One region of the Herminiimonas arsenitoxidans genome, then DNA from elsewhere that is predicted to be linked to it. Evidence: riboswitches for the same ligand, from Rfam matches in the RefSeq annotation. Region 1 holds a riboswitch; each other region holds the start of a gene.

Region 1 (2,271 bases):
GCAAGAGCAGGAAAGGTTCCAGTCCGTGCATAGGCAGGAAGAGTGCGCAGCCGGTTGCGACCAAGGCGAGTGTAATACCCCAGAAGCGTATCGTGAATTTTCCATTCAGGAAATTGAGCGAGACCGATCCGGAATACACATCGCCGTAAGCGTTATCCATCTCATCGATCAGAATCAGACCTAGCGCAATTAAGCCGCCTTGTGCCAGCAACAAAGTCGTCATCAAATCAGCACCCGGATTGGACGTGCTGACGATCAATACGCCTAAGGCGTGACACCAGATATTCGCTACCGCAAAACCCAGCCATGTGCCGCGGAAGGTGCTGGCGCCGGCTTTACCATAACGCGCAAAATCAGCAACCAATGGCAACCACGACACTGGCATCGCCATCACCAGATCGATCCCGGCCAGCGTACTCATAGAACCATCACCGGATCTATTCCAGATCGCATCCAAACCTTGTACCTGCGCTTTCAAGACAAATTGATAGGTTAGCCAGATCAGCGAAAGAATAACCAAAGGCAGGCCGAAGCGGCCGACGAACCAACGTACCAAACCGATCATTGAACCGGTTGCAAGACCAACCAGTAGCAGGCCCCAGAACAGCGCCGTGACATATGGCAGCCAGATTGCGTCTATGCCTGTGATGTCCTTGATCAAGGCAGTCGTGCCGTCGCGCATGACGACCAATTCAAATGCGCTCCAGCCTATCAATTGAATGACGTTCAGAATCACTGGCAATTTGGCAAATGATGTGCCCAGGGTTTGGCACATCAGTACCGGGCTGGACAAGCCACGTTCAAATCCTATGTAGGCAACCAGACCGAGCAGGGCGGCACCGAGCAGAGAGCCGACGATAATGGCGAACAATGCTGTTTGCGTGCCGAGCGCGGTGCCAAGAAATGCGCCGATCTGCATGACGAGCAAGCCGACGCCGAGACTGAACCACAGCGCAGCGTGATCGCGGAAGGAAAAAACTCTGTCAGCCGCAGGAATAGGTGTGAAGGCAGCATTGCTTGCTGCCGCAGGTGCGTTTGGTAAAGCCATCATCGTCTTTCAAAATAGATGGCAGGTAAGCGGATTCGATGCCGGTGTACGGCGATGATTGTGTGCTTTCCTGCGCGAGAATTATCTCAATCAGGTTCAACGGGTATCTCTCACCCACGCATCAAATGCGCAGGACCCCGAGCCAAGAAGGTCAAACTGGGCGCTACTTTGAGCCAAAAACGAGGGATAGGCAAGTTGTATGTATCGGGGAAGTGGTTTGCCTGTAGGCGTGACGCGAAGATGGTTGCAGCAATTGCAGAAGAAAGTGTCGGGCCGCACGATAAAACAGGGAGGGGGAGCGGCCCGACGAAAACACATAAATACTGTATGTATGAACAGTATATTATCACAGATCAGGAATGTCACAAGTTATTCATCGACAGGCGATATACTTAAGTTGACGCACTGCAATGTTGCAGCGCTTAGCCTTTTTGACTGTTTAATATGCCTGCTTCTCGCCGTAATTTCCGCATTGGATTAGCCACTAGCCGCACTCACCAAGACGCTCGCGACTCCGCACTAGCCCTCTTACTCAATGGTAGCCGCGTTGCGATTGAAGAACATTTACAACCCGAATTAATCGTGGTCGGACGCACGCTGGATGCGATGGATCATCTCGGTTTGTTGAAAGATTATCCGCGTATCGAACGTTTTCCTTACGGCCGACATGGTGGTTTGATGAAACTGGTCTCGCGCGTGGTGGATAGTGATCCTGAGCGTCGATTGGATGCTGTCATTTACTTGATGGATCCGGTTGACCCTTCATCCACATTCCCGGAGGCGGTCGCTTTGAAGCGGCAATGCGTGATTCATGGCAAACCGTTTTTATCGACGCTGGCTAGCGCACGTGAATGGCTGGAGCTGGAATCGATCGCGATCGGCGCAGCGCCAAATCCTGAGCTGGATGCCACGTTCGATTTGAAGAATGAGGGTATTGCAATGATTGCCCACGATGCGATGAAAGATCGCATGCTGGACATCGCAGAGCGCCATTTTGAATTACTGGATCAATTCGGATTCCGTTGCGCGACTGGCACGACGGGGAGCTTGCTGAACAAGCTGGCGCAGAAAATCAAAGGTGAAGAAGCCGGTCGTAACTGGGTCAAACCTTATCTGAGTGGCCCGATGGGTGGTGATGCGCAGATCGCAGAATTGATACTGGATAGGCAGCAGTGTCGTCGTGTTTTGTTTTTGGAAGACCCGCATGTCGCGCGTCAGCATGA
Region 2 (2,271 bases), 600 kb from region 1:
CACGGTACCGATAGGTACAGGTGAATTGCGAATGATCCACTCACGCGTTTCATGTATGTGTTTGCCGGTCGATAAATCCATCACGTTGTCGCCGCCCCAACGTATCGCCCACGTCATTTTCTCTACTTCTTCTCCGATCGAAGAAGTGACTGCCGAGTTGCCGATATTGGCGTTGATTTTGACCAGGAAATTACGACCGATGATCATCGGTTCGATTTCAGGATGGTTGATGTTGGCCGGGATAATGGCGCGACCCCGCGCGATTTCGCTACGTACGAATTCAGCAGTGATCTCTTGCGGGATCGCAGCACCAAACGATTGGCCCGGATGTTGACGCCCCATCAGCTCGGCGAGCTTTTCACCTTTTGGTCCGGAGTGTTTCAACTCTTCCAGATAGGCGCGACGATTCATGTTTTCACGGATCGCGACGAATTCCATTTCCGGCGTGATGATGCCCTGACGTGCGTAATGCATTTGCGACACGTTTTTGCCGGCAAGTGCACGACGCGGTTTGCGATGCAGATTGAAACGCAACTCAGCCAACTTAGGATCGTTCAAACGCTCGATGCCGTATTCAGATGTTGGGCCGGCTAGTTCTTCGGTGTCATTGCGCTCCAGTATCCACGGCAGGCGTGGTGTGTCGAGGCCGGAACGGATATCGATCTTTGCTTCCGGATCGGTGTATGGACCGGACGTATCGTAGACATAGATCGCCGGATTTTTTTCGAAACCGAACGATGCTGCGGTATCGGATTGTGTGATCTTGCGCATAGGCACGCGTATATCAGGACGCGAACCTTGAATATAAACTTTGGTGGAATTTGGTAATGGTTGGATCGCTGCTTCATCTACCGTGGCGGTAGCGGACAGAAATTTCGGATTGGCATTCATTTTGGCTCCTTGGCTAACTTCAAATTGGCTTGGAGCCAGCTCAGGAGGTTTCGAAAACATATACCGTATCAGCTTGGACATCGATGAATACAATTCGAATGCCGGATGCAATACACGTTCTCGGTAGCTTCCCTTCGCTGGCATTATCCAGATCAGGTTCAAGGGTTTTTCTCACCCGGCAAATGCGGAACGCATCTACCTAGGACCCCTAGCTTTTTACTTCTACAACAGGTGAATCAAACTACGAATCGTAGTCTATGCCATAAAACGACTATGTCAATTGACCCCCGTCAGATTTTTACATCTGACATGAATGGGTTACTGCGATGCAACGCAATACCCCATTCATGTCAGTTCTGAAAAATGGCAAACATGCCATCTTTCAGAAACTGTATTACTTCAAATATTACTTAACCGTTGCGATGTGCAACAGATTGGTCGTACCAGATTCGCCGAATGGTAAGCCAGCCGAGATAGCGATGTAATCACCTTTCTTGGCAAAACCTTCATGCACGGCGGCCGCCACTGCTTCGCTGACCATGTCATCAACAGACTTAACATCCTTGCCGCCAACGATCGAGTGGATACCCCAGACCCATGCCAAACGACGTGCGGTCTTCAGTTCTGGTGTGATGCTCAGGATCGACGTGGTCGGACGTACACGCGCAGCGCTCATGCTGGTGCTACCAGATTTTGTGTATGTCACAGTAGCGACAGCTTTGATCGCAGCCGTGGTGTCACGCAAGGCGTTGCAGATTGCATCTTCCGCTGTTGGACGTGGTGTCACTTGCTGTGCATCGAGCAGTGTGCGGTAGACCGGATCGCTTTCCACTTCTTTGATGATGCTGTCCATCATTTGAACAGCGCGAACAGGGTTCTTGCCGCTGGCCGATTCCGCGGACAACATCACGGCATCTGCGCCTTCGTAAATGGCGTTGGCAACGTCCGATGCTTCTGCACGGGTTGGCATAGGCGATTCGGTCATCGATTCCAACATATGTGTTGCAACGATAGTTGGACGGCCGTATTTACGCGATACACGGATGATTTCTTTCTGAGCGCGCGGCACTTGCGAGATCGGCAGTTCAACACCCAGATCACCACGAGCAACCATGACGGAGTCAGAAGCTTTACAGATCGCATCGATGTCGAGCATTGCTGCTGGTTTTTCGATCTTCGATTGAATCAGAGCGCGGTCGCCGATGATCTTGCGCGCGTCTTCGATATCGGAAACTTGTTGCACGAACGACAGAGCTACCCAGTCCACACCCAACGACAAGGCAAATTCCAGATCAACCAGATCTTTCGGTGTCATTGCAGGGATAGGCAGAATTGCGTCTGGCACGTTGACGCCTTTGCGGTTCGAAATCTTGCCGCCTG
Region 3 (2,271 bases), 960 kb from region 1:
CCGAGCAAGATGCTACAAATCAAACATCTCTGGAGTTTGATCCCGAGCGTACCTTGCGTGAAATCGACCAACGTATTCACTATCTACAAACTCGTTTGGAGTCTGCAGAAATCGTTGACCCAAGCGTGCATGTCGATGGCGATCAAGTCTTCTTTGGCGCAAGCGTCACCTATCAAAACGCAATTGGTGAACAACATACCGTCACCATAGTTGGCCTAGATGAGCTGGACCCGGCGCACGGCAAGATAAGCTGGCTGGCACCACTTGCGCAAACATTGCTCGGTGCAAACGAAGGCGACACAGTACTGTTGGAAAGCCCAGCTGGTACAGAGAAATTGCAGATCATGCACGTACGTTATCCGCCTAGTAGTTGAACTGGATGTGGATCAAAGTGTCCTACAGATAAGCGCATAGACATGAGGTGTATGCGACAAGTAGTAGATGGAATGGCTTGATCAGCATCAAGCATTGCATGCCCTGAACACTCTTCACATAGCAAGGAGTTCTATATGGCACATCATGATTCTCCAACAAAATCCAAGGTTTTCGCGAAACATGCTTCAGCATCTGAATCGCATTCGCGAGAAGAGCGTCAATTGGATGATGCGCTGGAGCAAACCTTCCCCGCCAGCGATCCGGTAGCGGAGATGCCGACCGAGACGGCGGCATCTGAAGGAGAAGTGGCGAAAGAAACCTTACTGGATATCGCGATAGAAATGACTTTTCCCGCCAGCGATCCCATCTCGGTTTCATCCGGGATTACGCATATACAAAAATCGCCGGATTCAGCCGACGCACATTTCGATCATCAAAATAGCCACGAGTCGGAAAAAAGCAAGAAGAGTAAAAAATAGAAATCAATTCGTTGTACCAAGCATGCGTTCTGCACATCTTTGATAGTCACGCCGCCTACTTCCACGTCTCCGCAGACTAGCCATCTTGCCAATTGATCCTGGTTAAGATCGGCGAAATTCGCTGCAAAATACAACAAAGATGCCATTTCGCACGCTTATTCTTTCGTGTTAGTATGCGGCCACGCTAGGGGTCCTGAAGAGCTAAACGTCTTCGGGTGAGAAAAAACCCTCCGTACCTGACCTGGATAATGCCAGCGTAGGGAAGCGCAAAGTCCACGCAATTTCTTTGTCCATTCCTTCGCACGCATTCGTTTTTTAACGCGATTGATTGAACAAAACATGTCTGCATCACACTCCCGCCGTTCCCTGATTGCCCTGGCTGTTGCGCAAGCTTGTGCATTTGCGCCTGCTGCCATGGCTGAATCTTCCGAAAACGTTTTGCCTGAAGTTGTTGTGACTTCCGATTCGGCAAAAGATGGGATTGCGCGCAATGCGAGCATAGGTGGATTTTCGGAAGCGCCGCTGCGCGAGACGCCGGCATCCATTAGCGTCATCACGCGTGAACAGATGCAGGACCGCAGCATACGCACGGCGACCGACGCAGTGAAATACGATGCGAGCGTACAGAATTCCTATAACGCGGTTGGTTTGTCCGACTGGTTTGCGATACGCGGCTTTGTACTGGATCAGGGTTCCAGCTATCGCAAAGATGGCTTGGTCATACTCGCGCAATCGTCGATTCCGATGGAGAACAAGGAAAGCTTTGAAATCCTCAAGGGTTTGGCTGGCTTGCAGTCAGGCATAGCCTCGTCGGGTGGCGTCCTGAATTACGTGACCAAACGCCCTACCAACGAGCCTTTGCGCACGGTGACGCTCGAGGTGAGTGAGCGCGGCACGCGTTATGCAGCAGTCGATCTGGGCGGACGTTTTGAAGATCAGCGCTTTGGTTATCGCATCAATGCAGCCGTGGAAGATATACGTTCCTACGTGCGTGCTTCCAATGGTGACAGACGCTTCGTGTCCGGTGCCTTCGATTGGCGCATCAGCCCACGCGCCTTGCTGCAAGTCGATGTCGACTATCAGCATAAATCGCAATTGACGGTACCTGGCTTCCAGTTGCTTGGCTCTGACTTGCGCATTCCTACCGGCGTCAGCGGCAAGACGATGCTGAATGATCAACCGTGGAGCCGTCCGGTTACTGATGACACCAATAATCTGGGTGTGAAATTTGAATATGAGCTGAACGATAACTGGCGTACGACTTTGCAAGCCAACGCGTTTGCTTTGCGTAGAGATGATGCTGTTGCCTTGTCTGTTGGTTGCCCGGCAACTGGTTCGTTCTCTAATTATTGTGCGAATGGCGATTACGGCTTATACGATTTGCGTCGTGACAATGACAAGCGGACAGTGAATACCA

The links. Region 1 has a riboswitch for thiamine pyrophosphate ahead of BQ6873_RS06645 (purine-cytosine permease family protein). Riboswitches for the same ligand answer to the same signal wherever they lie in the genome.
Region 2: linked by a shared signal. The riboswitch ahead of thiC (phosphomethylpyrimidine synthase ThiC) and the one ahead of BQ6873_RS06645 (purine-cytosine permease family protein) in region 1 are both predicted to bind thiamine pyrophosphate.
Region 3: linked by a shared signal. The riboswitch ahead of BQ6873_RS11240 (TonB-dependent siderophore receptor) and the one ahead of BQ6873_RS06645 (purine-cytosine permease family protein) in region 1 are both predicted to bind thiamine pyrophosphate.

Annotation. Positions count from the first base shown of each region.
Region 1 is NZ_LT671418.1:1,416,161-1,418,431, reverse strand. Features, by position in the region: gene BQ6873_RS06645 (purine-cytosine permease family protein) at 1-1,048, opposite strand, end outside; TPP riboswitch at 1,099-1,198, opposite strand; gene BQ6873_RS06640 (methylglyoxal synthase) at 1,493-2,271, shown strand, end outside.
Region 2 is NZ_LT671418.1:2,019,225-2,021,495, forward strand. Features, by position in the region: gene thiC (phosphomethylpyrimidine synthase ThiC) at 1-891, opposite strand, end outside; TPP riboswitch at 1,004-1,111, opposite strand; gene pyk (pyruvate kinase) at 1,298-2,271, opposite strand, start outside.
Region 3 is NZ_LT671418.1:2,379,608-2,381,878, reverse strand. Features, by position in the region: gene BQ6873_RS11250 (GreA/GreB family elongation factor) at 1-374, shown strand, start outside; gene BQ6873_RS11245 (hypothetical protein) at 510-854, shown strand; TPP riboswitch at 1,031-1,134, shown strand; gene BQ6873_RS11240 (TonB-dependent siderophore receptor) at 1,194-2,271, shown strand, end outside.